One region of the Neisseria sp. P0014.S002 genome, then DNA from elsewhere that is predicted to be linked to it. Evidence: predicted binding sites of a transcription regulator. Region 1 holds the regulator's gene; the other holds the start of a gene.
What was found. The regulator FNR, encoded in region 1, switches genes on or off when oxygen is low (the NO sensors DNR and NnrR bind a similar motif). The targets are predictions, from matches to a motif close to TTGATNNNNATCAA.
Positions count from the first base shown of each region.

Region 2: the regulator FNR is predicted to act here: its motif matches at 3,969-3,982, upstream of gnd (decarboxylating NADP(+)-dependent phosphogluconate dehydrogenase).

Region 1 covers NZ_JBQCVO010000003.1:60,019-76,148, reverse strand. Annotated here, with positions in the region: gene ACTHSX_RS04795 (glucose-6-phosphate 1-dehydrogenase family protein) at 1-98, shown strand, start outside; gene dapE (succinyl-diaminopimelate desuccinylase) at 199-1,332, shown strand; gene ACTHSX_RS04785 (VOC family protein) at 1,429-1,776, shown strand; gene ACTHSX_RS04780 (methylated-DNA--[protein]-cysteine S-methyltransferase) at 1,783-2,538, shown strand; gene argF (ornithine carbamoyltransferase) at 2,679-3,674, shown strand; gene ACTHSX_RS04770 (TraB/GumN family protein) at 3,774-4,760, opposite strand; gene ACTHSX_RS04765 (DUF1289 domain-containing protein) at 4,799-5,044, opposite strand; gene ACTHSX_RS04760 (hypothetical protein) at 5,345-5,677, opposite strand; gene hemN (oxygen-independent coproporphyrinogen III oxidase) at 5,809-7,230, opposite strand; gene fnr (fumarate/nitrate reduction transcriptional regulator Fnr) at 7,392-8,126, shown strand; gene ACTHSX_RS04745 (CysB family HTH-type transcriptional regulator) at 8,213-9,163, opposite strand; gene ACTHSX_RS04740 (OmpA family protein) at 9,606-10,367, shown strand; gene ACTHSX_RS04735 (DUF4149 domain-containing protein) at 10,503-10,931, opposite strand; gene greA (transcription elongation factor GreA) at 11,029-11,505, opposite strand; gene ACTHSX_RS04725 (PepSY-associated TM helix domain-containing protein) at 11,850-13,259, shown strand; gene rplS (50S ribosomal protein L19) at 13,470-13,835, opposite strand; gene trmD (tRNA (guanosine(37)-N1)-methyltransferase TrmD) at 13,850-14,599, opposite strand; gene rimM (ribosome maturation factor RimM) at 14,599-15,108, opposite strand; gene rpsP (30S ribosomal protein S16) at 15,124-15,372, opposite strand; gene ACTHSX_RS04700 (GNAT family N-acetyltransferase) at 15,448-16,130, opposite strand, start outside.
Region 2 covers NZ_JBQCVO010000002.1:30,843-46,972, reverse strand. Annotated here, with positions in the region: gene gap (type I glyceraldehyde-3-phosphate dehydrogenase) at 1-172, opposite strand, end outside; gene lpxC (UDP-3-O-acyl-N-acetylglucosamine deacetylase) at 824-1,738, shown strand; gene ggt (gamma-glutamyltransferase) at 1,975-3,744, opposite strand; gene gnd (decarboxylating NADP(+)-dependent phosphogluconate dehydrogenase) at 4,227-5,675, shown strand; gene ACTHSX_RS02465 (D-2-hydroxyacid dehydrogenase) at 5,871-6,821, opposite strand; gene ACTHSX_RS02460 (DUF2061 domain-containing protein) at 6,950-7,168, shown strand; gene dinG (ATP-dependent DNA helicase DinG) at 7,333-9,483, shown strand; gene ACTHSX_RS02450 (GNAT family N-acetyltransferase) at 9,553-10,008, opposite strand; gene ACTHSX_RS02445 (DUF3079 domain-containing protein) at 10,176-10,442, shown strand; gene ACTHSX_RS02440 (dihydrofolate reductase) at 10,524-11,006, opposite strand; gene ACTHSX_RS02435 (factor H-binding protein) at 11,204-12,001, shown strand; gene asd (aspartate-semialdehyde dehydrogenase) at 12,090-13,205, opposite strand; gene ACTHSX_RS02425 (RDD family protein) at 13,448-14,020, shown strand; gene mltA (murein transglycosylase A) at 14,110-15,432, shown strand; RNA gene rnpB (RNase P RNA component class A) at 15,540-15,901, opposite strand; gene ACTHSX_RS02410 (hypothetical protein) at 15,955-16,130, opposite strand, start outside.

The DNA.
Region 1 (16,130 bases):
TCGAACGCGATGATTTAGGCAAGCAGGATGTCGTGAAATGGATAGTGGAAACAGTGGAAGAATTACTGCCGCTTTATGAAGCTTGTCATGGAAAATAACTCAGGACGTAGAAAGACAAATTGCCCATAATAAACTCAAGGCCGTCTGAAAATCACATTCAGAACGTTTCAGACGGCCTGTTTCTCAAAGTGAACAAATATGACCGAAACTCAATCCCTAGAGCTTGCCAAAGAGCTGATTTCCCGCCCATCCGTTACGCCGGATGACCAAAACTGCCAACAACTGCTGGCCGAACGCCTGCAAAAAATCGGTTTTGCCGTAGAAGAGCTTCATTTTGGTGACACCAAAAATGTTTGGTTCCGCCGCGGTACGCAGGCTCCGGTGTTCTGCTTTGCCGGACATACCGACGTCGTGCCGACAGGCCCTGTTGAAAAATGGGATTCGCATCCGTTTGAACCGACCGAGCGTGAAGGCCGTCTGTATGGTCGCGGCGCGGCGGATATGAAAACCAGCATTGCCTGTTTTGTTACCGCCTGCGAGCGTTTCGTTGCCGAAAATCCCGATCATCAGGGCAGCATTGCGCTCCTGATTACTTCGGACGAAGAGGGCGATGCGCTGGACGGCACGACTAAAGTTGTCGATGTGTTGAAAGCGCGCGGAGAGTTGATTGATTACTGTATCGTCGGCGAACCGACTGCCGTGGATAAATTGGGCGATATGTTGAAAAACGGCCGCCGCGGCTCGCTGTCGGGCAACCTGACCGTCAAAGGCAAGCAAGGCCATATTGCCTATCCGCATTTGGCAATCAATCCCGTGCATACTTTTGCCCCGGCCTTGTTAGAGCTGACACAAGAAGTCTGGGACGAGGGCAACGAATACTTTCCCCCGACCAGTTTCCAAATTTCCAATATCAACGGCGGCACAGGCGCGACCAACGTTATTCCGGGCGAGCTGAACGTCAAATTCAATTTCCGTTTCTCTACCGAGTCCACCGAAGAAGGGCTGAAACAACGCGTCCACGCCATTTTGGACAAACACGGCGTGCAATACGATTTGCAATGGTCTTGCTCAGGCCAACCTTTCCTGACTCAGGCCGGAAAACTGACCGATGTGGCGCGCGAAGCCATTGCCGAGATTTGTGGTGTTGAGGCTGAATTGTCCACCACCGGCGGTACTTCGGACGGACGCTTCATCAAAGCCATTGCCAAAGAACTCATCGAGTTAGGCCCATCCAACGCGACCATCCACCAAATCAACGAAAACGTACGTTTGGAAGATATTCCGAAGCTGTCGGCAGTGTATGAAGGTATGTTGAAACGCCTGTTGAAGTGAAAAGGCCGTCTGAAAAAGTAGGATATTAGCCTGATAAAATGGTGTATATTTTTCTTAAGTAATACTGCGATAACAATTAGTTGATAAGGAGAAAAATTGAAGTACGATAATTTTTTCTTTCCTGCAGATGATCTGGCTACTAGTTGCCGTTTTTATCAAGATGTACTGGATTTGCCCGTTAAATTCGACTTTTCCGAAAGCGGTATGGTTGCTTTTCGGGTGGGCGAAGAAGAAGCTGCCATCATTCTTAAAGAGCGGAAAAAATTTCCCAATATGACGCCTGCCGTGTGGATTGAAGTGGATGATGTGCGGGCGAAGTATGCGGCGTTACAGGGTAGAAATATCCGTTTTCTAAGTGAACCTTTCCGTATTCGTACCGGATGGGCTGTAGAATTTTTTGATCCGTCGGGTAATCGTTTGGGGTTTGTTGATTATCGGGAGTAAATGCAGATGATTACTCTGCCTTCTTTAAATGCGCTTCCATCAAAGTGGAATGAAATCCGAGAGCAGTTGGAAACCGACTTTTCTACCGACCTCGAAGCCCTACTGCACGAGCGGTTGACGGAACACGAAGCCAAGCAGCTTGAGCAGGATTTTATTGATTGTATCGGTTGTACGCCTGAAGAATATGTCCATATCCGCCGAGCTGTCCGACTGTTGGAAACGCGTTATCCGGATAGCCCGCACGAACTGACTACCGCCGCGGTTGCCACGCCGTTGGGCGAGATGTTGGCGGTGTTCGGCAGCAAGGGTTTGTGTCTGCTGGAATTTGTCGGGCAGAAACATATGGAACAAGAAATCATGGCTGTCCAAAAAGCTTTGCGCGGGCAGTTTATTTTCCAAGAAAATGAGCAAACGCAACTTTTATGCCAAGAATTGGATTTATACTTTCAAGGCCGTCTGAAAGTTTTTGCGACACCTTTGGAAACGATAGGTACAGCTTTTCAGCAGCAGGTGTGGAATGCGCTGCTGACTATTCCTTACGGCGAAACGCGCAGCTACAAGGAGCAGGCGCAGCAGTTGGGTAATCCTAAAGCCATTCGCGCCGTTGCCGCTGCAAACGGACAGAATAAGGTGTCTATCTTGATTCCCTGCCACCGCGTTATCGGTAGCGACGGCAAGCTGACCGGCTACGCAGGCGGTTTGAACCGCAAACAATCGTTGCTTGCCTTGGAACGAGGCGAGGTTCAGACGGCCTTGTTTTGAGTTTTGATAGAGGATAAGGGGCCGTGCTTGCAGGCTTCGCACGTTGAAAAATTGAGTAGCAGAAGGTCGGGGAAGCCCAGAAAAATCTGCATGGAGAAAAATGTTGGGCAATGCCCACGCTAGAAAAAGAGAAATAAGACATGAGCCTGAAAAACCGCCATTTTCTAAAACTTTTGGATTTTACGCCGGAAGAAATTACCACCTATCTCGACCTTGCCGCCGAATTGAAAGCCGCTAAAAAAGCAGGGTGCGAGGTGCAGCGGATGCAGGGGAAAAACATTGCCCTGATTTTCGAGAAAACATCAACCCGCACCCGTTGCGCGTTTGAAGTGGCCGCACGCGACCAAGGGGCAGGGGTAACTTATCTGGAGCCTTCTGCCAGTCAAATCGGGCATAAGGAAAGCATTAAGGATACGGCGCGTGTTTTAGGGCGGATGTTTGACGGTATCGAATATCGTGGTTTTGGACAGGATGTGGTGGAAGAGCTGGCCAAGTATGCAGGCGTGCCTGTGTTCAATGGTTTGACCAACGAGTTCCACCCGACCCAAATGCTCGCCGATGCGCTGACGATGCGCGAGCATAGCAACAAACCTTTGAACCAAATTGCGTTTGCCTATGTAGGCGATGCGCGTTACAACATGGCTAATTCGTTGCTGGTGTTGGCTGCGAAACTGGGTATGGACGTGCGTATCGGTGCGCCGAAAAGTTTGTGGCCGTCTGAAAACATTATCGAGACGGTGCAGGCTGTTGCCAAAGAGACCGGCGGACGGATTTTGTTGACGGAGAATGTGCAGGAAGCCGTAAAAGGCGTAGATTTTATCCATACCGATGTGTGGGTCAGCATGGGCGAGCCTAAAGAAGCTTGGCAGGAACGTATTGATTTGTTGAAAGATTACCGCGTTACGCCTGAGCTGATGGCGGCGGCGGAAAATCCGCAAGTCAAGTTTATGCATTGTCTGCCTGCTTTCCATAATCGCGAAACTAAAGTTGGCGAGTGGATTTATGAGACATTCGGCCTGAATGGTGTGGAAGTAACGGAAGAAGTTTTTGAAAGCGAAGCCAGCATCGTGTTTGATCAGGCAGAAAACCGGATGCACACGATTAAAGCGGTGATGGTGGCGGCATTGGGCGATTGATTGTTACGCTCAACATTACTTACTGCTTTGTTTAATAGAGATTAAATAAGGGCCGTCTGAAAGAAAGACTTTCAGACGGCCTTGTCGTTTGATTGGGGTTTATTGCCAAATCAGGACTTTGGGTTCGGGCGTTACTTGATAGCCTTCTTGACGCAATAGTTCGATTAAGCCTTTTTCGCTGGGTAAATGGGCAATACCGACGGCAAAGAGGGTGCTTTGTTTGGCGGATTGCTTGCGGATTTCAGGCAGCCATGCCAAGTTGCGGCGGATCAGGAGGTCGTTTTTCAGCCAATCGGACATGGCTTTGGCGTATTTGGTATCAACAAGTTTGAGGGTGCGTTGTTCGGTTTCTTCCAAAAGTGGGATGAGTTCTTCAAAGCGGCCGTCTGAATAGGCTTGATGGAGTTTTTTGACATCTTCGGTTTCTTCTTTATTGGTTTTAATACTGGCTTTCAGAAAGTTGAGCATGGTTTCTTCAGGCTGTGCTTTGAAGATCGCGGTAACATCGTCTAAGCTTTCCAATGAACCACGCGGTTTATTGATACCGACTGCCGCGTTAGTCAGCAACATATCTGCACCGGTTTCTGAGCTATACCCTTTGGGAAATGTACTGCCGGCAAAAATGAATGCTGCCCACGGATGGAGTTTGTCGGCCATTTGGGCGATGGGTTGGCTTTCTTCATTTTGCGAATAGATTTCTTGTAAAAGACGGAAATCTGTTTTGCCAAGCTTGCGGCTGAGCGGTTCGGTACTCATGACTTCTTTGAAGTATTTTTGATACATTTTTTTCGTTTCTGGACTGCTCTCCGGTAGTGGGTCAACTTCTGTCGTCAGTTGGTCGGTGGATTGTAATAGTTTGACTGCATCGGAAGACAAGGTTTGATTGGTTCGTCCCATGTGGATGGTGCCGAGCAGGTAGGAATCGGGTTGGCCTTCTTTGCTGATTTTCCAAACATTGCTGGTCAGTTTAGGCTGCTGCCAGTTAAGTTCGGCAGGTTTGCTTTCGGGTGAAGTTGCGGCGGGTTTGCAGGCACCCAAGGCAAGGGCGGTCAATGGCACAAGCAGGCAGGCAAGCAGTTTTTTCATGTTTTTCCTTATTGTGGTGTGCGGTAGGCAAGAGCGATTTAGAAATCGAGCAGGTTTTGAACCGGATGTTCGCCCGTTTCGGATTTTTCCATTTTGCGGTTGCGGATTTTGGCTTTTCTGAGGGACAGAAGGTGCATGACTTGGTGCTTTTGGCTGTCGGTCATCTGGAGCCAGTACAAGCGCTCTTCTCGGCTGCGCAGGCAGCCTTTGCAATAGCCTTTGGCATTGGCTTCGCAGACACCTATACAGGGACTGGGGATGGGGAAAAAATCGGGTTGTTCCATATTTTAAAAGCGTTTGAGATAAGGGACCGGACAAAGTAAAATTGCAGACTGCTTTCGCTTTCGTCTAAACACGACAAGTGTATCCGGTAGGATTCCTACCAATATTCAATTGAGTTGTTCATTTTAAACCCAATTACTGCAATGGTATCGTATCGATTCAAATGGGGGAGCAAAGTGTACGGTAAGGTCTCCAAGATCAATTACGGTATGTTTGGCAGAATCATGTTTTAATACATATCTGGAGTTCCTCTATATTTTGATTTTCAGACGACCTTATGCCCAGCTCCAACTATTTGCACTTTATGACTTAATCAGTTTACGCAAAGACTGATTGTTGTATTTGATATCGGCAATCATTCGGTCGTATTGATGCATTCTACGGAGTGAGCGGGTAATCAGATAGACCGAGAAAATAATCAAACTGATGTTCATCAGGCTGACCAGTGCGAGCAAAGGCCAAACATCAACGGCCTCGTACCATTTTGATGTCGCAATCAGCGCACTGAAAATAGACAAAGGGAGTGCGAAAACGGCAATGCCCGTACGCATGATAGCAAGTGCCGTGCGTTTTTCAGCAAGGAGAAGCTGCACTTGATTGATGCTGAGGATATCGTTTTGCTGTTCGGTAATCATAGGGTGCGCGCCTATACAAATTAACTTTGAATCCTGATAAAGCGGGAAATATGGTTTTATGTTACCCGAAAGTATTGAAAATAAAAACAAAGGTCGTCTGAAAATTTTCAGACGACCTTTTCCATTCCTGTTTACACAGTTTGCGAGTATTTGGCTTTGGTTTCTTTATGGCGCAGATGGTAGTCGAATACCATGGCGATGTTGCGGATCAGGAAACGGCCCTTCGGCGTAACAGTCAGGCTGTGCGGTTTGAGACGAACCAAGCCGAGGGTTTCCAGTTGCTTCATATCTTCCAGTTCGGCTGCAAAATAGCGGCTAAACGGAATACCGAACACGCTTTCGTAAATTTGATAATCAAGTGAGAAACGGCACATTAAATCCTGAATGATGTTGCGGCGCAGAATATCGTCTTGATTGAGCTGGTAGCCGCGCATAATCGGTAGATGTCCGGCATCGAGTGCGGCGTAATAGGCATCGATGTCACGCTCGTTTTGGGAGTAGGTGCTGCCGATTTTGCCGATAGAGGACACGCCGATCGCTACCAAATCGCAGTCGGCATAGGTTGAATAGCCTTGGAAGTTGCGTTGCAGGAAGCCTTCTTTGAGGGCGGTGGAGAGTTCGTCGTCAGGTTTTGCAAAGTGGTCCATACCGATGAAAACATAGCCGCGCTCGGTCAGGGTTTGAACGCAATATTGCAGCATATCGAGTTTTTCTTCGCTGCCGGGTACGACATTGGTGTCGATACGGCGTTGTGGTTTGAAGATATGCGGCAGGTGGGCGTAGTGGTAGAGGGCAAGACGGTCGGGATCAAGGGACAAGACTGTATCGATGGTAGTCTTGATGCTTTCGGTGTTTTGGTGCGGCAGGCCGTAAATCAAATCGACGCTGACCGATTTAAATCCGGCTTCACGCGCGGCATCAATCACTTCTTTGGTTTCTTCGTAGCTTTGGATGCGGTTGACGGCTTCCTGCACTTTAGGGTCAAAGTCTTGAATACCGACACTCATGCGGTTGAAACCGAGTTTGCCCAATTTGAGGACGGTTTCGCGGCTGACTTTGCGCGGGTCGATTTCGATGGAGTATTCGCCGTTGGGAATCAGCTGGAAGTATTTACGGATCATGTCGAAGACGCGTTCGAGTTGGTCGTCGCTCAGGAATGTGGGCGTGCCGCCACCGAAGTGCAGCTGCGCGAGCTGGTGTCTTCCACCCAAATGCGGTGCCAGCAATTCCATTTCTTTTTCCAGATACTGGATATAGGCATCGGCACGGCTTTTGTCTTTGGTAATGATTTTGTTGCAGCCGCAGTAGTAGCAGATGGTATTGCAGAAGGGAATGTGGATGTAGAGCGAAAGGGGTTTGTTGAGCGCGCCCATGTTGCGCAGGCTTAAAGCTTGGATATATTCGGCTTCTTTAAAGCCTTCATGGAAGCGGTCGGCAGTCGGATAGGATGTATAACGGGGACCGCTTGATGGCAAACTGGCAATTAATTCACGATCGAATTCCGGTAATTCGTTGTTTGTGTTGGTGTTATTTGAGATGGGGATGATTTTCATGGTTGGGCTTGTAGTATAAAGTAGGGAAATTAGGGAAAATTTTAGTCAAAATTTCGATAGTTTGGTAGAATGCCTGATAATGATATGCCGACTTTGACTTGGGTCAATAGTTATTCGGCTTAATCAGGGATTTATAGAACTATGCAGATTAAGGGTGCGTTATGGCCACACACAATGCAACACATCAAATGAAAACCTTGTGTTCCACATGTTCTTTACGCGAGCTGTGTTTGCCTGTCGGACTGATGCCTAACGAATTTTCACAATTGGACGCGGTTATTCGTCAAAGCCGCCGTCTGAAAAAAGGTGAATACCTGTTCCGTGCCGGCGAGCCGTTTACCTCTTTGTTTGCCATCCGTGCGGGCTTCTTTAAGACAACAGTCGCCAGCCAAGATGGACGAGACCAGGTAACCGGCTTTTTTATGTCGGGCGAGCTGATCGGTATGGATGGGATTTGTTCCCATATTCACAGCTGTGATGCTGTGGCTTTGGAAGACAGCGAGGTATGCGAGCTTCCGTTTACACACATTGAAGAACTCGGTCAGGATATTCCCAGCCTCCGCTCTCACTTTTTCCGCTTAATGAGTCGTGAAATTGTTCGAGATCAGGGCGTTATGCTGCTTTTGGGCAATATGCGCGCTGAAGAGCGATTGGCAGCATTCTTGCTAAACTTGTCTCAGCGCCTCTATTCACGAGGCTTCGCCGCCAATGATTTTATCTTGAGGATGTCACGTGAGGAAATCGGCAGCTATTTGGGGCTAAAGCTGGAAACAGTCAGCCGCACCTTGTCTAAATTCCATCATGAAGGCTTGATTTCGGTTGAACACAAGCACATCAAAATCTTAGATGCGACAACCTTGAAGAAAATGGTTTCCGGTTGTTCGCACGCTATCTGAATCTTAGGCCGTCTGAAATATTTCAGACGGCCTTTTTAACAAGAATTAAAGAATAATTGTTAAGTTACGAAAGTGATAGTCAGATATTAAATTGAAAAATCTTCAACAACCGGCGTGTACAGAATGCGGTCGACCACTTCTCTGGTCAGTTTCGGTGCAAACATCTGGATAAAGTCATACGCGTAACCACGCAGGTAGGTATCAGTGCGTAAGGCTATCCAAGTGGGCGACGGTTCAAATAAGTGTGCCGCATCAATCAGCTGTAAATCTTGATCGACAACGGGATCGTACGCCATTTTAGCCATCAAACCAACGCCCAAGCCTAAGCGGACATACGTCTTCAATACATCCGTATCGGCAGCCGATAAGGCAACATCAGGTTGCTCAATATGCGCTTTATTAAATGTACGCGCGATACTGCTGCCGGAATTAAAAGCAAATTCGTAAGTGACCAGCGGAAAAGAAGCTAAATCTTCAAGGCTTAAAGGATTGCGGCAGTCCAAAAGAGGGTGGTCGTGCGGAACAATGACGGCATGGTTCCATTCATAGCAGGGCAGTTTGCCCAACTCAGGATGATCGTCAATGCGTTCAGTAATAATTGCCAAATCAGCTTCGCCGCTGCTGACCATTTGCGCAATGGCAGAAGGGCTACCTTGTTTGATGGTCAAATTGACTTTAGGGTAGTTTTTGACAAATTCCGCAACGATTTTGGGCAAAGCATAGCGCGCCTGGGTATGCGTTGTCGCGATGGTCAGGGAGCCGCTGTCATGATCGGTAAACTCGCTGCCGATATTTTTAATGTTTTGTACATCACGCAAAATCCGTTCCGAAATCTCTAATACGGCTTTGCCCGGTTGCGAAACGGAAACCACACGTTTGCCGCTGCGGATAAAAATTTGGATACCCAATTCTTCTTCAAGCAGGCGGATTTGTTTGGAAATGCCGGGCTGGGATGTGAAAAGCGCATCAGCGGCTTCGGAGACATTCAGATTGTGTCGGTAAACCTCAAGGGCATAACGTAATTGTTGCAGTTTCATGGTAGCAGTACCGGATACGTTGTTAATGTGGATTTTGTGCGACAAACGGCATGTAATTTAACATATTTTGCCCAGTTTTGCCCCGAGTTTTGAAAATGGTTGTTTTTAATGAAAATATCTTTTAATGATATGAAAACAGGAAATCTGTGAATGAAAGGGGGATGAAGTTTTGTTGTTTTTGTACAACTTTGGGCGGGTGAATTGGCTGATTTTGCCCTAAATTAATGACACAAGATTGATTTTTCGGCATGATTAACTACTAGGAAGCAGGCACTTCATAATTGTTTGAAGGCATCGAGTATTGACAGTTTGCCTTGCGCTTCTTTATAGTGCAACCTGATATATCCGATTTGCCGCTGTTTTGATACTGCGGCCTGTATATTGGTACTTTGCAGCGGTTGCTTTCCTAGTCCGCCGCATAACAATTTGATGAGGGAATAAAATGACCAAACAGCTGAAATTAAGCGCATTGTTCGTTGCCTTGGTTGCCTCTGGCACCGCAATGGCCAGCGAAGCGCATACCAAACACGGTTACACCGTAAGCAGCCAATCTCAAGAAATCGTCCGTAACAACTACGGCGAATGCTGGAAAAACAGCTACTTCGACAAAGCTACCCAAGGCCGTGTTGAATGTGGTGATCGTGAAGCAGTTGCTCCTGTACAACAAGCTCCTGAGTATGTTGATGAAACTGTTTCTCTGTCTACTAAAACTCTGTTCGGCTTCGACAAAGACAACCTGCGTCCTGAAGCTCAAGAAAACCTGGACGCTTTGGCTCAACGCCTGAGCAACGACAGCGTACAAACTGTACGTGTTGAAGGTCACACTGACTTCATGGGTTCTGAAGAATACAACCAAGCTCTGTCTGAGCGTCGTGCTAACGTAGTTGCTAACTACTTGGTAGGTCATGGCGTTGCTTCTAGCAAAATCTCTGCAGTAGGTCTGGGCGAATCTCAAGCTCAAATGACTGCTACTTGTGAAGCTGAAGTTGCTAAACTGGGCAAAAAAGTTTCTAAAGCTAAGAAACGTGCTGCTCTTATCGCTTGTATCGAGCCTGACCGCCGCGTTGATGTTAAAATCCGCAGCGTGGTTACTCGTCAAGTTGCTCCAGGTCAAACTATCGAAGGTCAAGGCGAATTGCCTGCTACTGATGAAGGTTGGATCCCAGCTCCTTACAATGGCGTTCACGGTTACGCTAAACCTTAATCGGTTTTTGAAAAATGCCCTGCATATTGCAGGGCATTTTTTTATGGTTTATATTTGAAGAGTCGGGGAATTCATGATTCAAAATAAAAGGCCGTCTGAAAGACTTATTTTCAGACGGCCTTTTATTAAGACAGATTAGTTTGACTTGGGCCATTTCCATACGCAAACAGCGGCGAGTATTGTACAAATCAAAAAGATGATACTGGATAAGCCGTGCCAAACGCCGAATGTTCCACCTACTAGGGACAGTAACCAGTTATCTAGTCCGTACTTGTGTGCTTCGATAACCGGCGTAACCAAAAGATGGTTGCAGGCTAAGAGTAGCCAAAGTACCAAGATCCACCAAGAAAGTGAGGCCAGTTGCCGTCTGAAAAAAGCATAGGCTGCGCCAAAAATAACTAAGCCACATAGTGCTGTGATGGCAAATAAAATGCCGGCAATTTCTCCCGCCTGCATTTTGGGCAGGAGGCGGAACAGGATAGGGGCGGTAACATAGCCTGCTGTCAACTGCATACCGAGCCACATAGCGGCAGCGGTTTGGGTAATTTTGTACAGTAGATTCATTATGTTTCTCCTGGGAATATTTCATTTTTTCTATTATGATGTTTTTAGGTACAACAAAAGGCCGTCTGAAAATGTTTTCAGACGGCCTTTTGTTTATTTAAATATATTGCACGGCAATGATGTCATATTCACGTACGCCGCCGGGTGCTTGAACTTCTGCAACGTCGCCTTCTTCTTTGCCGATTAGGGCGCGGGCAATGGGGGAGCCAACGTAGATTTTGCGTTCTTTGATGTCTGCCTCATCTTCACCGACGATTTGGTAGGTAACTTGTTCTTCAGTTTCCAAATCTTCCAGTGTCACAGTTGTGCCGAACACGATTTTGCCTTCTGCATGGATTTCGGCAGGGTTGATGATGTGCGCCATAGAGAGTTTGTGTTCCAACTCGGCGATACGGCCTTCGATAAAGCCTTGACGCTCTTTGGCGGCTTCGTATTCTGCGTTTTCAGACAAGTCGCCGTGCGAACGTGCTTCGGCGATGGCTTCGATGACTTCTGGGCGTGCTACGCTTTTAAGGTGTTGAAGTTCTTGTTTCAACAATTCTGCACCACGGACGGTCAAAGGGATTTTTTGCATTGAGTTCTCCATGAAAGCATGATAATGCTTTTAAAATTTTATCCGGCCACGCGCGGTAGCCGGATTGGAAATAAAAATACAAGCCGCCAAAGCTTGGCGGCTTGATGAATAAATAAGTAATGTCTGTATTCTACCAAATTCTGCCGAAACCGCAATGATTAAAACGGATTTTCAGTAAAGTGTTGTTTTCTGTCTATTTTGTTTTTTCAGACGGCCTAAAAACTAAATATTGAAGTATTTCAAAGCTGCATTGGAAAAACGGTTTCTTAAATGAATGTTTTTGATTAAAATACCTGTTGCTAATTCGTAGTAATTAGTCTGCTTTAACTATATGAAGAGAAAATATGGAAACAAAACCAACTTCCCAAAATGAACAACGGGCTAACCGCCGTTATTTGACTGTTTGGCGATGGCATTTTTATGCCGGACTTTTGGTTGCGCCGTTTTTAACCCTGCTGGCTGTTACAGGGTTGGGAATGCTGCTATTCGCCAATATTACCGGTAAAGAAGGCGAACGCATACATATTACGCCGCAGGCAGTGGTGCAGCCTTTGTCGGCTCAGGCTGAGGCCGCCAGACAGTTTGTGAATCCGGAAACTGCTTCTGTAGTGCAGTATATTGCGCCACGCGCAGATGATATGGTTGCCGTATTCCGTGTGAACAATGACGATAAAGCCACTATGGTTGCCGTTGATCCCTATACGGCAAAAGTTGTGAATACGATGCCGCGCGGTCAAGGCTGGTATCACACGATGGACGAAATCCACGGCGATATGATGATCGGCCCGGTGGGCGACTATCTGCTGGAAACTGCCGCGTCGCTGACCATCCTGATGATAATCACGGGGATTTATTTGTGGTGGGCGAAACAGCGCAGCCTGAAATCCATGCTTGTGCCGAAAGCAGGCAAAGGACGCACATGGTGGCGTAGCATGCACGGAGCATTTGGTTCTTGGGTTTCTTTGATTTTGTTGCTGTTCTGTCTGTCAGGTATTGCTTGGGCGGGAATTTGGGGCGGTAAAGTGGTTCAGGCGTGGAGTCAATTTCCTGCGGGTAAATGGGGTGTGGAGCCTAATCCGGTATCTTCCGTGCCAACCCATGGTGATGTGCTGAATGACGGTAAATCTAAAGAAGTGCCATGGATTTTGGAGTTGACGCCTATGCCGGTTTCCGGTACGACAATGGGTGAAAACGGTATTAATCCAAGTGAGCCGATGACTTTGGAGACGGTTGACCGCTTTGCACGTGAAATTGGCTTTAAAGGCCGTTATCAGCTTAATTTGCCTAAGGGTGAGACCGGTGTATGGACGCTGTCACAAGACTCAATGAGTTACGATATGATTAGTCCGACCGCTGACCGCACGGTACATATTGATCAATACAGCGGTAAAATCCTGGCTGATATTCATTTCGACGATTACAACTGGTTTGGTAAATTCATGGCGGCAAGCATTGCTTTGCATATGGGTACATTGGGCTGGTGGAGCGTATTGGCAAATGTCTTATTCTGTCTGGCGATTATCTTTATCTGTGTCAGCGGCTGTGTAATGTGGTGGAAACGCCGTCCTTCGGAAGCACATGGTTTGGTTCCTCCGGCGCAGAAAATCAAATTGCCGGTATGGTGGGCAATGGCTGTGCCGCTTTTGATTTTGGCTGTGATTTTCCCAACAGCCATTGCTGCAATCGCTGTTATTTGGATTTTGGATACACTGTTGTTGTCGCGTATCCCGGCATTGGCAAGATGGTTTAAATAACCGCCCGATGTGATTAAAGGCCGTCTGAATTTTTTGTTTCAGACGGCCTTTTGTATAAAGGTTTAAAGAAGCAGGGGGTTATGATTCTATTTCAGTTTATGCATGAGATGGGAATTGTGGTTGGTTTACAGGATTGTGTAAGAAAGATAAGGAGTTTTTGTATAAAAACAAAAAACCCACTTCATTGAAGTGGGTTTTTGATGAAAGCTATTAACCTTTGCGAGCAGGCAATTTTTCTTTAATGCGAGCTGCTTTACCGGTCAGGCCGCGCAAGTAGTACAGTTTGGCGCGACGTACGTCACCACGGCGTTTAACTTCGATTTTTTCTACGGTAGGAGAGTACAGTTGGAAAGTACGTTCTACACCTTCGCCGCTAGAGATTTTGCGAACGATGAAGTTGCTGTTCAGGCCACGGTTGCGGCGAGCGATAACAACACCTTCGTATGCTTGCAGACGGCTGCGAGAACCCTCAACTACGCGTACAGATACGACAACGGTGTCGCCTGGAGCGAATTCAGGGATTTCTTTGTTCAGGCGAGCGATTTCTTCTTGCTCTAATTGTTGAATCAAGTTCATTTGTTTTTCCTAAGTTATGATTGGATTTCCTGTTGCTCTTGCAAGATTTCTTTCAAGAGGCGGGATTCCTTTGGGATTAAACTGCGCTTTTCCAATAAATCAGGTCGGCGCTCTAAAGTGCGTCGCAGCGATTGCTTCAATCGCCACTCGGCAATCAAGCCATGATTTCCTGAGCGTAAGACCTCAGGAACCATCATGCCTTGGAATTCTACGGGTTTGGTGTAATGAGGACAGTCTAAAAGGCCGTCTGAAAACGAGTCTTGTTCGGCTGACTGTATATCGCCCAATACACCCGGAACCAATCTTAAGACGGCATCCATCAACATCATGGCGGGTAATTCACCGCCCGAGACGACAAAGTCGCCAATGCTGATTTCTTCGTCCACACTGCTTTGCAGCAGTCTTTCATCTATGCCTTCATAGCGTCCGCATAGAAGAATAAGATGGGACAGTTCGGCAAGTTCTGCAGCTTTTTTATGTGTCAGCGGCTGACCTTGCGGACTGAGATAAATTACTTTGGCAGGTTTTTGCGAGTTTGCTTTGGCTTCTTCGATTGCCGCTTGAAGCGGCGGCGCCATCATAATCATTCCCGGACCACCTCCGAAGGGGCGATCATCGATATAGCCAAGTTTGTTATCGGCAAATTTTCGGGGATTGATGGCTTGAAACTGCCAAAGATTTTGTTTTCTTGCTCTGCCTGTAACGCCATATTCGACAATGCTGTCGAACATCTCTGGGAAAATGGTGATGGCTTGAATCAGCATCAGTAGTCCAAACCCCAGTCGGCGATAATGGTTTTGTTGTCGGTATCGACAGATTCGATATAGTTGGAGACAAAGGGAATCAGGATTTGTCCGTGTTCGCCTTTAATCATCAAAACATCATTTGCACCGGTTTCCATCAGGTTGCTGACTTTGCCGAGGACGATGTTTTCTTTGTTGATGACGGTCATGCCGACTAAATCTGCCCAGTAGTATTCGTCTTCCTCGGTAGGGGCGAATGACTCTCTGGGGATTTCGATGGTATAGCCGCGCAAGGCAAATGCTTGGTCGCGATCGTCTATACCTTCAAATTTGACCTGAAGTTCGCCATTGACAATTTTACCTGCCTCAAGCACAACATTCAGGGTTTTGCCATCCTTGCACAACTGCCACTCGGGGTAGTCCAGCAGGCTGTCGGTATATTCGGTATTGGTGGCAATTTTAAGCCAGCCTTTAATGCCGAATACGCCTTTGATGTAGCCCATGGCTACCCGTTTTTGAGTGTCTGTCATGGTCGTTTCGGCTGATTAAGCAGCGATTTTTTGCTCTTTAATCAGTTTGGCAACTGCGTCGCTAACTTTCGCGCCTTGAGCAACCCAGTGGTTGATGCGGTCTGCGTCGAAACGTAGGCGTTCTTGTTTTTCGTTGGCAACGGGGTTGTAGAAACCTACGCGCTCGATAAAGCGGCCGTCACGACGGTTGCGAGAGTCAGTTACGACTACGTTGAAGAAAGGGCGGTGTTTTGAGCCGCCGCGAGCCAAACGGATAACTACCATTTTGAGTCCTTTTGAAAAATGCGGATATATAGAAACCGCTAATTTTAGGATATTTCACACGGGTTATGCAAGTTTTTATTTGTTTTTGTTGCTGTTTTGCCATTCGTTCAAATCGAGGCTGGCTTGATACAGGCCGCGCTCGGTTTCCGATGGGGTGACGGTAAATCCTGATTTTTCAGCGAGTTTGAGCATCGGTGTGTTTTCTTTGAGGATTTCCGCATTCATGGTTTGGTAACCTTGCTGTGTGGCAGTTTGGATAATGAGGCTCATCATTTTGCCGGCCAGGCCGGTTTTGCGTGCTTCAGGCGCTAAAGTAATGCCGAACTCGCACTCATTGCGATTGATGCGGCTGTAGCGGCTGACTGCGACGATACGGCCGTCTGAAGCGAAGGCTGCCCATGCGCATTCGGTATGAAAATCGGGACGGGTCAGCCGTGCGAGTGTGGGCAGCGGCAATTCGTTGGTATGGGTCATGAAGCGCGTATAGCGGTCGGCCACCGGTAATTGGCGGACAAATTTTTGTTTGGCTTCGGCATCTTCAGGCTCTAGTGCGCGGATGTGCAGTGTGCTGCCGTCGGGCAGGGTAAAGGTATCGGTTTGGCTCGGATAGGGTGTGAGTACATTTTGTATCTTAGGCGTTTCGGTTTTAGGGTGAAGCAGTTCGGAAGCGGCTTCGCCAGTGTTGCGTAGGAATTCGGCTGTGGCCGGATTTTTTTGTTGGAGGTAGGCGGCGGCACTTTGCATTTTGGCTGCGGCCT
Region 2 (16,130 bases), on a different contig from region 1:
CAGAGCCTTCAAAGCGGCCTTGAGTACTGTCGTATTTAAAGAGGTGCAGCAGCATATCGGCAGGAGTCAAGTCGTTAACAGCAACGACTTCGATACCTTGGGCTTTTTCAATTTGACGCAATGCCAGACGACCGATACGGCCAAAACCATTAATCGCTACTTTAATACTCATTTTGCTACTCCTATTAGATGGAATGGGAAAAATTTTTCAGTAAGGCCATTGTATCCTGAAATAAAATTACTTTCTAGGATTACAGATGATTACTTTTAAGTTGTTTGATTTAAATAAAGAAAACATGAAATTCTTGCTTGTAGGAAAATATCAGGCAAATCGGATTAGTCCTAGATTTTGATATTTTATTTCATAAAAACCGTTTTTCAATCTTAAAAGTTTCATAAGTTTATGATTTTCATAAACTTAGTTCTATTTTTCCATATTTTGCCGATTTTGTGTTGATAATTCAGTGTTTTCTTCAAATCATAATATTTTAATTTTTAAAATGATGATTTTGATGAAGAACCAAACTATCTGTGGATAACGGAATAACTTTCTTTAAAACCAATTTGATAGTTACTTTTTATCTTTGAGGCCAACCTCAACTGAATGCCGGAATAAAAAAGGATAGAATCTTAGTTTTCCTATTTAGCTGTGGATAAAACCCAAATTACCCACTTCAATTTCACATACTATTGTGGATAATTAAAATTTTGAAATTCACCCCCCGCAAAACATCCATATTGGCAAATACTATTAAAAATGATAGCTTGTTTTTTCCTTTTTAACGTATCATTTGCCCATCAGACTTTTTAAAAGGAAGCAATTATGCTGCAACGGACTTTAGCCAAATCAGTAAGCGTTACCGGCGTTGGCCTGCATTCGGGCGAAAGGGTCGCTCTGACTTTGCATCCTGCCGAAGAAAACAGCGGTATTTCGTTCCGCCGTACTGATTTAAGTGGGGAAATGGGCGAAGTAATCAAATTGAATCCTTATTTGATCAATGATACCCGCCTCTCTTCAACCATCGTTACCGATAAAGGTGTGCGCATCGGCACGATTGAACACATTATGTCGGCTCTGTCTGCCTACGGCATCGATAATGCCTTGATTGAATTGAACGCGCCTGAAATTCCGATTATGGACGGCTCCAGCCTGCCGTTTATTTACCTTTTACAAGATGCAGGCGTGGTGGATCAAAAAGCCCAAAAACGTTTTTTGAGAATCCTCAAACCCGTTGAAATCAAAGAAACCGGAAAATGGGTACGCTTTACGCCTTATGACGGCTTTAAAGTGACTTTAACCATCGAATTTGATCATCCTGTATTCAACCGCAGCGCACCTACTTTCGAGATTGATTTTGCAGGAAAATCCTATATCGATGAGATTGCCCGCGCCCGTACCTTCGGCTTTATGCACGAAGTGGAAATGATGCGTGCCCACAATCTCGGACTGGGTGGCAATTTGAACAACGCCATCGTGATTGACGACATGGATGTTTTGAATCCGGAAGGTTTGCGCTATCCCGATGAATTTGTCCGCCACAAAATCCTTGATGCGATTGGCGATTTGTACATTGTCGGCCATCCGATTATCGGCGCATTTGAAGGTTACAAATCAGGCCATGCCATCAATAATGCGCTGTTGCGTGCCGTTTTGGCAGATGAAAGCGCTTACGAATGGGTGGAGTTTACCGATGACGAAGACTTGCCCACCTCTTTTCATGAGCTGCCAGCAGCCTGATAGAAAATAGATAACGCAGTCCAATGAAAAGGCCGTCTGAACCTTTCAGACGGCCTAAATCATGTCGTTTTCCACAAGTAATTATCCACATATCCATCCATTTTATCTTATTGAAAAATAAAAATATTAAAATTTAACATTATTCTTATACACATCTTATCCATATTTTTTCCCAAACTAAAAGGCCGTCTGAAACCTAGCTGTTCAGACGGCCTTTGCATGTCAAACCGATAAAATCAATCGCCCATGACTTTGCCTTCGCGGCGCGGGTCGGCACCGCCGAGCAAACCGTCTTTGCCGATCACAATGCCTTGTACGCCGGAATTCAAATCGCGGATTTGGACTTTGTAGCCCAGTTTTTCCAACGCTGCTGCTTTGTCCGCCGCTGCGGTTTTTTCCTCGATTTCATATTGGCTGCCGCGATTGAGCATATTTGGTAGGGAGATTGCCGCCTGAATGTCCATGCCCCAGTCGATATGCGCCACCAGCGTTTTGGCGACGAAACCGATGATGCGGCTGCCGCCGGGCGAACCGACCGCTAGATAAGGCTTGCCGTCTTTCATCACGATGGTCGGCGCCATCGAAGAACGCGGCCGCTTGCCGCCCGCCACGCTGTTGGCAACGGTTTTACCGTCCGCGCCGACAGGATTGAAAGCGAAATCAGTCAATTCATTATTGAGCAGATAGCCGTTTGCCATCAGCCCCGAGCCGAACGCGTTTTCAATCGAAGTCGTCATCGACACGACGTTGCCGTCTTTATCCACAACCACCAAATGGCTGGTGGACGGCAGCTCGACCGCCATACCCTGCGCGTATGCCTTGCCGAACTTGCCTGCCTGAATGGTTTCCAACGCCTTGTCAGCCTTGTAGATTTCTTCGGCACGCGGTTTCAAATAAGCCTGAGAAATCATGGCGCGGGTCGGAACGTTCACAAACGCAGGATCGCCGACATAATAATCGCGGTCGGCAAACGCAATCCGCGACGCATCGCCTATCCAGCGCCAACTGTGGATATTTTCCGCACCCAACGCCTTCATATCCTGATTCTGCAATACGCCCAAAATCTCGCCCAAAGCGATGGCACCGGAACTTGGCGCGCCCATGCCGCAAACTTCATATTCACGATACGGCGCACAAACCGGCTTACGTTCGATAACGCGGTAGTTTTTCAAATCCGCCATACTGATTTTGCCGGGATTATCCACAGCACCGATAACGGCACGGACAATATTCTGCGCCTGCATTCCCTGATAGAACGGCGCACTGCCTTTTTCCGCCAACAGGCGTACGGAACGCGCAAATTCAGGGTTTTTCAACACCGTTCCCGCAGCCAAAGGCTTGCCATCAGGCAGGAAATAGGCGGCGGTTTGCGGATAACGTTGCAAAGGTTCCAAATTTTGCTCGATGGATTTCGCCATACGCGGAGAAACGGCAAAACCTTGTTCTGCCAAAGTAATCGGTTTCTCAAACAAACTTACCCACGGCAATTTGCCGTAACGCTTATGGACATCTTCCAGCAGCTTCGGAATCCCCGGCACACCGACCGAACGGCCGCCGACCACCGCTTTCATAAAGCCCATCGGTTTGCCGTTTTCATCCAAAAAAAGCTCTGGTGTTGCTGCTTTCGGCGCCGTTTCTCGGGCATCAAACGTCGTCAGCTTTTTCGCCTTATTGTCCCAATACACCAAAAACGCGCCGCCGCCCAAACCGGAAGACTGCGGCTCAACCAATCCCAAAGTTGTCTGCATGGCAATCATCGCATCTATCGCACTGCCGCCGCGTTTCAAAATCTCGTATCCTGCCTCAGTCGCCAACGGATTGGCAGACGCCGCCATATAATGCTTGGCGCGGATTAATTTCTGTTCCGTCAGCCCTGTTCCTTGCTCCGGCGCATGGTTGTCCACAGATACGGAGGGCAGGGCAACTTGAGGCTTTTGAACCGACTGTTGCGCACAAGCGGCCAAAATCAAAACGGATAACAAATTAATACTAAAGGAAAACTTCATATGCACACCCTTATTGACATATTTTCAGACGGCCTTTTCCCTGCTTAAATAAAAGGAAATATGAAAATAGTTTGAAATAAAAAACCATTTGACTATTTCTCTAGTCAATCAGTTCCAATTGGAAAAGTATAAAACAAGCTAAGATTGTGCACAGGCAAAAAGTTACCCACAGAATGAAGCAGCAGAAAAATTTTACCCACATCTGCAAACAAGGCCGACCATACTTTATCCTCATCAAAAAATATCAGCTAAGTATTTGAAAAAGTTTTGTAATAAAACTTGTCAACAAGCTTGGGCAGCACTCAATATCATCCTCTATTTATTATTTAAAATCTAATTTATAGTTTGTTTTCCCAAAGGCAAAGGCCGTCTGAAACGTAAAGGCATCTTTTCAAAAAATTTAAAAGTTAAGGATTGTTAAAAAGTTGTAAATCAGCTAGAGTTACGCTTGATAAATTTAATCAATAACGGAGTTTCACCAAATGAAAGGCGACATTGGCGTAATCGGCCTTGCCGTGATGGGGCAAAACCTGATTCTCAACATGAACGACAACGGCTTTAAAGTTGTTGCATACAACCGGACGACTAGCAAAGTAGATGATTTTTTAAACGGCGTAGCCAAAAATACCAATATTATCGGCGCATATTCACTGCAAGATCTGGTTGATAAATTAGAGAAACCACGCAAAATCATGATGATGGTACGCGCTGGTTCTGTTGTTGACGATTTTATCGAGCAACTCGTTCCGCTTTTGGACGAAGGCGACATCATTATTGACGGCGGCAATGCCAACTATCCTGATTCCACCCGCCGTACACACGAGCTAGCGGCAAAAGGCATCCGCTTTATCGGTGCCGGCGTATCCGGTGGCGAAGAAGGCGCGCGTCACGGCCCTTCTATCATGCCTGGTGGCGACGAAGCCGCATGGCCTGCCGTTAAGCCGATTTTCCAAGCCATCTCCGCCAAAACGCCTCAAGGCGAGCCTTGCTGCGACTGGGTCGGCCGTGATGGTGCGGGCCACTTCGTCAAAATGGTGCACAACGGTATCGAATACGGCGATATGCAGCTGATTTGTGAAGCGTACCAATTCATGAAAGACGGTTTGGGCCTGTCTTATGAAGAAATGCACCAAATCTTCAACGAGTGGAACAAAACCGAACTGGATTCTTATTTGGTTGAAATTACCGCCGCGATTTTGGGTTACAGAGATGAAAACGGCGAACCTTTGGTCGAAAAAATCCTTGATACCGCAGGTCAAAAAGGCACAGGCAAATGGACCGGCATCAATGCTCTCGATTTGGGTATCCCGTTGACCCTGATTTCCGAAGCCGTATTTGCACGTTGCGTGTCTGCATTTAAAGACCAACGCGCCCAAGCAAACAGCCTATTTGGCAAAACCATTACCCCGATTGAAGGCGACAAAGCCGCATGGGTGGATGCTTTGCGCCAAGCCCTGTTGGCATCCAAAATCATTTCTTATGCACAAGGCTTTATGCTGATCCGCGAAGCCAGTGAAAATAACGATTGGGCATTGAATTACGGCAATACTGCCCTCTTGTGGCGCGAAGGCTGTATCATCCGCAGCGCGTTCTTGGGCAACATCCGCGACGCATACGAAGCCAATCCTGATTTGGTCTTCTTGGGTTCCGATCCTTATTTCAAAGGCGTGTTGGAAACCTGTCTGCCTGCATGGCGTAAAGTAGTTGCCAAAGCGATTGAGTGCGGTATTCCAATGCCTTGCATGGCTTCCGCCATTACCTTCCTTGACGGCTACACTTCCGAGCGTCTGCCGGCCAACCTGCTGCAAGCGCAACGCGACTACTTCGGCGCGCACACTTACGAGCGTACCGACAAACCGCGCGGCGAGTTCTTCCATACCAACTGGACAGGCAAGGGCGGTGATACCGCTTCAACCACATACGATATTTAATTTGCCTGGGCAAACAAAAGGCCGTCTGAGTATTTCAGACGGCCTTTTTATAGGGTTATCCACAATGAAGAATGAAACGATTGAAAGCATTTAATAGATAACTTTATGAAATAAATAAAGATTAATAAAGGCCGTCTGAATATTTCAGACGGCCTTTAAAATTGTTCACAACCTTATCAACAGGTTTTCCATAGATTAAACCAGATTTTGCGGATTGCCGGCCACGAAGCGGTTGATGTTGTCCAAAAGGATGTCAAACAGACGGTTGGCGGCCTCTTGGCTTGCCCATGCAATGTGTGGTGTGACGATGAGGTTGGGCAGTCGGGCTTTCAGCAGAGGATTGCCGTCGCGTGGCGGCTCTTGTGTCAACACGTCAAAACCTGCCCCGCCGATTTGGCCGTATTTCAACGCCGCAACCAAAGCGGCTTCATCAACCAAGCCGCCGCGCCCGCAGTTGATGAGGATGGCGCCGGGTTTCATTTGCTGCAATTCGGCTTCGCCTATCATATTGGTCGTTTGTGGCGTGAGTGGGCAATTAAGCGACACGACATCGGCGGAGCGGATGGCTTCCTCAAAGGAAATATAGCCGTCGCGGACGCTTTGGGCATTTTTATGTTCGGCGAACACGACATTCATTTTGAAAGCCTGAGCATAAGTTGCCAGCGTTTTACCGATATTGCCTTGACCGAAAATCGCCAGCGTTTTGCCGTTTAAATCGCGCATCGGTGCGCCGAGATGGCAGAAAAACGGCGAGTTTTCCCACAAGCCTGCCGCAACGTCGCGCTGGTAGGTAGGCAGGTTGCGCATCAGGGTAATCATCATCATAAACGCGTGTTCCGCCACGGATTCATTGCCGTAAGCGCGGATATTGCATACTGCCGTGCCGTTTTGTTTGGCAGCTTCAACGTCCACATTGTTGACGCCTGTCGCCGTAACGGCAATCAGCTTGAGTTGTGGATTTTCGGCAAATGCTTGGGCGGAAATCACGACTTTGTTGGTAATTACAATGTCCGCGCCGCGGATACGCTCCAGCGTTTCGTGTGCTTCGGTTGTGCCGTAGCTGCTCAATGTATGTGGAAAATCAAAGTCAAACGGGCGGTTGACGAGGGTATCGCGGTCGAGGACGACAATATGGAGCGGGTTCATAAAATTCCTATCAAAAATAAAATATCGATTTATAAAATCTAAATTAGGATAAAGGATTTAAAATATACGCGTTAGTTGATAATCATTATTATGTAACGATTAAAACATCAATGTATCAGGAAAACAGCATGATTAAAACCATTACATTTGCTATTTTGCATTTCAGCGTCGCATTTAGTGTCGCCTATATTTTGACCGGCAGTATCGGCGTTTCCAGCGCGGTCGCTTTGGTCGAACCCATCGTCAATACCGTCGTCTTTTATTTTCATGAAAAAGCGTGGAACCGCTACGAGAAAAACAAATCCGAAAAGCAAAAATTGTGGGTGCCTCTGCATCAGTGCGGCTAAAGTTTCAGACGGCCTTTTGCTTAATTAAAACCGATTATGCCTTTGCGGTTTGTCTATCGCCATAAAAATGCCAAACCCTAAAATAGAGTAAGACTTTACGAAGGCTTCATGAAGGTAAAAATGCTAAAATACGCTATTCTTGCAAACCCATTCAGACGGCCTCAATGCTCACCGATTTAGAAAAAAACGCCATCCGCGACCATTACCAAAACGTCGGCAAAAACCTGCCCGGTTTCCGTCCGCGCGCTTCGCAGCGGGAAATGATTGCGGCGATTGCCAACGCTTTTTCGCGGACGTTGACGCGTGAAGAAGGCGAAGAAGCGCCTAAACGCGAGGGCGAGAGCATTGCCGTAATTGAAGGGCCAACCGGCGTGGGTAAATCGTTGGCCTATCTTTTGGCCGGCGGCATCATGGCGCAAACGCGCGGCAAACGGTTGATCGTCAGCAGTGCGACGGTGGCTTTGCAGGAGCAGTTGGTTGACCGCGATTTGCCGTTTCTGGTCGAAAAAAGCGGTTTGGAGCTGACCTTTGCGCTTGCCAAAGGGCGCGGCCGTTATCTTTGTCCGTACAAACTCTATCAACTGACGCAAAACAACGCCCAGCAAAACCTGCTTGGTTTTGAAGCGCCGGAAGTGTTGTGGGACAGCAAACCCAAGCCGGAAGAATTGAACCTGCTGCGCGACATTGCCGATGAATTTTCCGCCCGCCGTTTTAATGGCGACCGCGACGCTTGGCCGGAAAAAATCGATGACGCGATTTGGCTCAAAGTGACCAACGACCGCCACGGCTGCCTGAAATCCGCCTGTCCCAACCGTGCGGAATGTCCGTTTTACCTGGCGCGCGATGTCTTGGAAACCGTCGATGTCGTCGTTGCCAACCACGATCTTCTGCTTGCCGACATCAGCATGGGCGGCGGCGTGATTCTGCCTGCGCCCGAAAACAGTTTCTATTGCATAGACGAAGCGCACCACCTGCCCAAAAAAGCCCTCAGCCGCTTTGCCGCCGAACATTCATGGAATATTGCCGTTTGGACGCTGGAAAAACTGCCGCAGCTGACCGGCAAAATTGCCGCGCTTACCGATAAAGCCGAACTTGCCAACCTTGCCGACGAAGCTGCCACATCTTTGCTCGACAGTTTGCACGAATGGCAGTTCCATTTGGCGGAAGAGCCGTCTTTAAGTCTGGGGTCGTCTGAAAATGACAAGCGGAAACACAACGAACCGACTTGGTTGTGGGAAGACGGCAAAATCCCCGAAGGCCTGGAAACCACAGTTTCCAATACAGCCATTGCTGCGCGCAGCCTGCTCAAGCACGTTGTCGGCTTGAACGATGCGCTTTCTGCCGCGCGCCGCGAAAAAGAACAGGACGGCGCGCTCCTCGACCGCCTGACCAGCGAGTTCGGCCTTTTTATTGCCCGTATCGAACAAATCAGCGCGGTTTGGGATTTACTCTCCATTGTTCCCATTGAAGGCGAAGAGCCGTTGGCGAAATGGATAACTCGCCGTGCCGACGACAAAAACGACTATATTTTCAACGCCAGCCCCATCAGCAGCGCATCCCACCTTGCTAACAGCTTGTGGCGGCGTGCGGCAGGCGCGGTGTTGACTTCGGCCACCCTGCAATCGCTCGGCAGCTTCAACCTGATTTTGCGCCAAACCGGCCTGCTGTGGCTGCCCGAAACCACCACGCTTGCATTGGAAAGCCCGTTTAATTTCGATACGCAAGGCGAGCTGTATATTCCGCCCGTACACGCCAGCCCCAAAGACCCTGATGCGCACACGACCGCCATTGTCGAATGGTTGCCGAAGCTGGTTTCGCCGGTTGAAGCCATCGGTACGCTGGTGTTGTTTTCCTCGCGCAAGCAAATGCAGGATGTCGCCTTACGACTGCCTGACGAATACTTGCCGCTTCTGCTTGTACAAGGCGAGTTGCCCAAGACTGTCCTGTTGCAAAGGCACCATCAAGCCATTGCCGAAGGCAAAGCCAGCATTATTTTCGGCCTCGACAGTTTTGCCGAAGGCCTCGACCTGCCCGGCACGGCCTGCGTGCAAGTCATTATTGCCAAGCTGCCGTTTGCCATGCCGGACAATCCTATCGAGAAAACCCAAAACCGTTGGATTGAACAACGTGGCGGCAATCCTTTTATCGAAATCACCGTTCCCGAAGCCAGCATCAAACTGATCCAAGCCGTCGGCCGCCTTATCCGTACCGAACAGGATTACGGCCGCGTGACCATCCTTGACAACCGCGTCAAAACGCAACGCTACGGCCAACAATTATTGGCCTGTCTGCCGCCGTTTAAACGGATAGGGTAGTTGTGGATAATTTAAAAAACAAAGGCCGTCTGAAACCAAATGTTCAGACGGCCTTTTATTTATTTCAAGCTATAAATCCAATTTCATGACGGATACGGTTTCCCCGTTGTGCCAAGTCTGCGTAATTTCTTTCCAGCCGAACTTTTCATACACGGCCTGTACATCCGGCGTATAGAGAAACAGATGCGGCAAACCCAGTTCGCATGCTTTATCCAGACAAAACGAAACCAGCTGCCTGCCTACGCCCAAACCGCGAAATTGCGGCAAAACGAACACATCGCCCAGCCAATATTCGTATTCAGGAAAACACGCCATATCAAACCGTTTCAATGCCGCCGAACCCATCAGCCGCCCTTCGTTATCCACAGCCGCAAACGCCAGCGGCAAATCATCCCCATTGAGGCACTGCGCGTAATACGCACGGATTTTGTCTAGAGACGACCACGGCGCAAAATCGTGCCATTCTTCAAACAGCGCGAGGGATAAAGGCTCGACAAATTCAGGCTTCAGACGGCATATGTTCATATCAGGTCCTCTTGTTGTACCGCGTAGGGATTATTTTTACAGTATAGGCCGTCTGAAAGGTTAACACATCTTAAAAAATCAGCGTAAAACACGATAAACCCGCCGCCAGCCCCATTCAAATCACTTATAATTCTGCCCATACCGCACACAAACAAAAGAAGAACACCATGGCCAAGAAATTTCCCATTTTCCCGAAAAATCCCGAGCGTATCTGCTGGGGTTGCGACAAATACTGCAAAGAAGACGATTTGCAATGCGGCAACGGTTGCGAGCGCATCCAACATCCCATAGAGTTGGACGGCCGCGACTGGTATAAAAAAGGCGACTGGAGCAATTTGTTGAGCGAAGAGCAGCAAATCGAACTTGGACTGAAAGAAGCGCCCAAGCCGGCCAAACCGCATATCAAGCTGCCTTTGAAAAACAAAACGGCTTAAACGGAATGCCGTAAACAAACGAAATAAAAGGCCGTCTGAAACCTGAAAAACAGGGTTTCAGACGGCCTTTGCGTTGTCGGATTATGCCTTCACATAATGTACAAACGCGTATTCGATGCCTTTGGCGGAAACATGGTTTTCCCGAGAGGCTTCTTTCCATGTTTCTGTGGAAAACTCAGGAAAAAACGCATCACCGTCCACATCCAAACCGACTTCGGTCAAACGCAAATCCGTGGCAATCGGCAAAGCTTGTGCATAAATTTGCGCGCCGCCCATGATGATGACTTCTTCAGCCCCTTGACACAAAGCCAGCGCATCTTCCAAAGAGGCCGTCGTTTGCGCGCCTTCGGCCTGATAATCTTGGCGGGTAATGACGATATTTTGACGGCCGGGCAGCGGCTTGCGCGGCAGCGACTCCCATGTTTTGCGGCCCATAATAACGGGTTTGCCGGTGGTGTAGGATTTGAAAAAGGCAAAATCCTCGGGCAAATGCCAAGGCATGGTGTTGTTGATGCCGATACAGCGGCGGGCGGCGTAGGCGGCGATAAGGGTGATTTTCGGCATGATGAAATCCGTTTGCAAAATAAAATGATTATAGCGGAAGGGAGGCTGGATGGACTGAATGCCCGATATTTTAAAAATGTTTCAATATTTATAAAATCAATATTCAAAATAATTAATTTTGACAAAAATCATTTATTGTTCATTTTTTTAGGTATATGATAAATATCATATCAAATAAAAAAGGAAAGGAAAAAATGATGAGAACCCTCCGTATTTCTGCTTTGACTGCTTCCCTGTCTTTGATGCTGGCTGCCTGCGGCGGCGCAACAAGCGGCTTGTCGAATGCCGTGACCGAGCCGCTCAATCCGCATCCGAAAGGCGTGCTGTCCGTTGAATTGAACGAATCCGTCCCTGAAAACGGTACGTTGGAGCTGACGGCCAACGGTAAAACGCAAACCTTGCAAAAAGGCGGAAAACTTGATACCGGCTTTTTGAAAACCGATAAAGTATCCTCTTACGACTACGCCCAAAAAATCAAGGTAAACGGCCAAGTCATCACTTTGGAAACGGGCGACTTCCAAGTGTATAAACAAAATTATTCCACTGTTGCCACGCGTTACGCCAAACAAAAAGCCGATGACGCAGGCAAGCTGCAAAACCTCGATACATACACATTCACCGTCGGCGAAGTCCAAGGTGATGAAACCGCTTACCGCAATTTGCCCAAACAAGGCAGCTATCAGTATTCAGGTATCGCGTTTAACGGCGACGACCGCAGCGGCCGTCTGAAATACACCGTCGATTTCGATAAAAAACAAGGTTACGGCAAAATCAGCAGCATGGCTTCCCACAATAATGTCGACCTGCTTGCCGCAGGTATTGCCAATAACAATGGCAAAGCCGCCATCAGCGGTAAAACCAGTTTGAACGGTATCGAAAACGGCCGTTACGATTTGAAACTCTTCGGCCCGCAGGCTGAAGAAATTGCCGGTAAGGCGCAAATTAAAGTTGGCGATTCCACCAAAGAAATTGGTTTGGCTGGTAAGAAAGAATAGGAAAAAGGCCGTCTGAAAGGTTCAGACGGCCTTGTTGTGACAAAAAAAGCAACGGCCCAAACCGTTGCTTTTTTCATGCCAACCTAAATTACAGGCTGCCCAAGATAATGCGCAATACGCGGCGCAACGGTTCGGCAGCGCCCCACAAGAGTTGGTCGCCGACAGTGAACGCGCTGATGTATTCGCCGCCCATGCCCAGTTTGCGGATGCGTCCGACAGGAACAGACAGCGTGCCGGTAACTTTGGCAGGAGTCAGCTCGTGGATGCTGGCTTCTTTTTCGTTAGGGATGACTTTCACCCAGTCGTTTGCACCTGCCAAGATGGCTTCGATTTCAGAAACAGGCAGGTCTTTTTTCAGCTTCAGGGTGAGGGCTTGGCTGTGGCAGCGCATAGAGCCGATGCGCACGCACAAGCCGTCGATTACGGTCGGATTGTCGCTGCGGCCGAGGATTTTATTGGTTTCTACGCCGCCCTTCCATTCTTCTTTGGACTGGCCGTTGCCCAGATCCACGTCAATCCACGGAATCAGGCTGCCGGCGAGTGGTACACCGAAGTTGGCTTTCGGATAGTCTTCGCTGCGCAGGAAATCGGACACTTTGCGGTCGATGTCGAGAATCGCGCTGGAAGGATCGGCAAGCTCGTCTGCCACTTTGGCGTGAATCGCGCCCATGCCGCTGATGAGTTCGCGCATGTTTTTCGCACCCGCGCCGGAAGCGGCTTGGTAGGTCATGCTGGTTGCCCATTCAACCAAATCGTTTTGGAACAAACCGCCCAAAGCCATCAACATCAGGGAAACGGTACAGTTGCCGCCGATGTAGTTTTTCACGCCGTTTTTGAGGCCGTTGTCGATGACGTTGCGGTTGACAGGGTCGAGGACGATAATCGCATCGTCTTTCATGCGCAGGGAAGAAGCCGCGTCAACCCAGTAGCCGTTCCAGCCGCTGTCGCGCAGGGGTTGGAAGACGGATTTGGTGTAGTCGCCACCCTGACAGGTAACGATGATGTCCATTTTTGCCAATTCGGCAACATCGTTGGCATCCAACAATGTTTTGGCTGCCTGACCGAAATCAGGGGCAGCGCCGCCGACGTTGGAAGTGGTAAAGAAAAACGCTTCGGGAATATGGGCGAAGTCGTTTTCTTCTTTCATACGCTGCATCAAAACAGAGCCGACCATACCGCGCCAGCCGACAAAACCTACTTTCATGTGCTACTCCTTGAGAAGAAAATCCGGATAAGTTTTATAGTGCATTAACAAAAATCGGAACGGCATCGCCTGCCGCTTTGTTCAGATTTTTGTTAACCCACTATAAAAAAGGGGAAAGCAAACGTTTTAACGCCGTCTGCGGAAAATGTAAAGGTTTTTATCGAAATTTTTTAGAATGATGGAAAAATAGGTTAAGATGGCAATGAAATTGCATCTCATTAAATAGCACAGAGGAAGATGAAATGAGCGAAATCAATTTGTCGGATTTGCCTAAAACGGAAATAGTAGATGTCCATATTGCTTCGCCGGGGGCGAGGGTTGCGGCATATTTGTTGAATAATCTGTTTACTTTTTTGATATGGTTGCCATTCATCATGATGGTAGTTTTCACTTTAGATGAAAGCAAAAAATTAGTTTCGGAATCTTCTCTTTTTAATACCCCTGAATATTTTGCCATAACATTTTTTATTTCTTTGGCTGTTTATTTAGTTTTTGGTATTGTCCAACTGTATTACATGAGCCGGGACGGTCAGTCTTTAGGTAAAAAAATTATGGGCATCCGGGTGTTAAAAAATGACGGGAGCAATCCGGGCTTTGAAGGAACGGTTTTAATCCGCGAAGTTGTCTGGGCGCTTGCTGTTGGTGTTGTGGTAACTATTGTATCGTTGGCAATAAGTGACACGGGTGGAAACCTGATTTCTCTGCTTATAGCCTTCATTAACTTCATCATGCTCTTCTCCGTCAAACGCGACCGCCGCACGCTCTACGATATGCTGGCCGATACGGTTGTCGTCAAATTGCCGCCGCGCCGATAAATGGCTTTTTTGTGTTAAAATCAGCACTTTCCAACATAGGCCGTCTGAAAAATAGCTTTCAGACGGCCTTTCGACACGTTATTGATTCCATGAAAAAACACCTGTACCGCATCACGCTCGTCAGCATTGCCGCAGCCATTCTTGCCGCCTGTCCGAGCAAAAGCATTAAAAATCTTCCCGAAACCGACACCAGCGTTATCAAAGGCCCTGACCGCCCCACCGGTACGCCTGATCCCATTGGTACGACAGTGAGCGGGGGAGGAGCAAACTACACCGTTGTTTCCTACAACGAACTGCCACACTGGAACACCCAACACTTCGCTAAAAGCCTGCAGTCTTTCCGCTTAGGCTGTGAAAAACTCAAAAACCGCCAAGGCTGGCAGGACGTTTGTATCCAAGCCATGCAAACGCCGGCGCACCATTTCCAAGCCAAACACTTTTTCGAGCGCTATTTCACCGCATGGCGCGTTGACAATGGTGGCAATCCTGCCGGCACCATTACCGGCTATTACGAACCGGTCCTGCACGGCGACGACAAGCCCACAAGCCAATCCCGTTTCCCTATTTACGGCATTCCGAACGATTTTGTTTCCGTTCCGCTGGCTGCAAACTTGAGAGGCAGCAAAGCCACCGTCCGCATCCGCCAAACCGGTCAAAACAGCGGCGTCATCGACAATAGCGGCACATACACGGCCGATTTGTCCAGATTCCCGATTACAGCACGCAGTACTGCGCTGAAAGGCCGTTTTGAAGGCAGCCGCTTCGTTCCTTACTACACCCGCAGCCAAATCAACGGCGGTGCGCTTAACGGCAAAGCGCCGATTTTGGGTTACGCAGATGATCCGGTCGAACTTTTCTTTATGCACATTCAAGGTTCAGGCCGTTTGAAAACGCCGTCCGGCAAATACATCCGCGTCGGATTTGCCGATAAAAACGAACATCCGTATGTTTCCATCGGCCGCTATATGGCGGACAAAGGCTATCTGCCGCTGGGTCAGACCAGCATGCAGGGCATCAAGGCCTATATGAAGCAAAACCCCAGCCGCCTTGCCGAAGTTTTGGGACAAAACCCCAGCTACGTCTTTTTCCGCGAACTGACCGGCAGCAGTGATTCCGGCCCGGTGGGCGCATTGGGTACGCCGTTGATGGGCGAATACGCTGGTGCCATCGACCGTCACTACATCACGCTTGGCGCACCATTATTTGTCGCCACTGCCCACCCGACCACCCAAAAAGCCCTCAACCGCCTGATTATGGCGCAAGATACCGGCAGCGCGATTAAAGGCGCGGTCCGTGTGGATTATTTCTGGGGCTATGGCGATGAAGCAGGCGAAGTGGCCGGCAAAATGAAAACCACCGGCTATGTATGGCAGCTTCTGCCCAACGGCATGAAACCGGAATACCGTCCATAAATAGCGGTTTAAAAAAAGGCCGTCTGAAACCAAGATTCAGGTTTCAGACGGCCTTTTTATTTTTATAAAAATGCGGCAGGTTTTTAAAACCTGCCGCGGTATGGGGACATACAGCTCGGACGGTAAGCCGGGTTCTGTCGCGGACAGTCATTCCTCTAGGCACATCATTGCTGGTGTGCTCAAGCAACCTACCCGAACGCTCGGCGAGCAGCGTCATCGCGTTCTGTTTGGTCTTGCTCCGAATGGGGTTTAGCCTGCTGCGCTTTGTTACCAAATGCACGGTGCGCTCTTACCGCACCTTTTCACCCTTACCTGTTTTGCCCGAAGGCAATCATCGGCGGTATTGCTTTCTGTTCCACTTTCCGTCGCGTTGCCGCGCCCGGCCGTTAGCCGGCATTCTGCTCTGTGGAGCCCGGACTTTCCTCCCCGTATGCCTTATGCGATACGCGGCGACTGTCTGTCCGACCTGTATGAGGTGCGGATTATAACACAGCCGCCATAGGGTTCAGACGGCCTAAATATTTATTTTTTCTTTTTAAATGCTATTTCGGTCAAACCCAATTCCTGTGCTTTTTTGCGGACTGCGGATTCGGGCATTTCGCGTGCCAGGCGGCTGGTGCAGTATTCGGTCATGGTGGTGGCGCAGGCTTTGAAGTTGCCGGTAAAGTCGCTGGCGGCACTTAAAAACGGGATGAGGC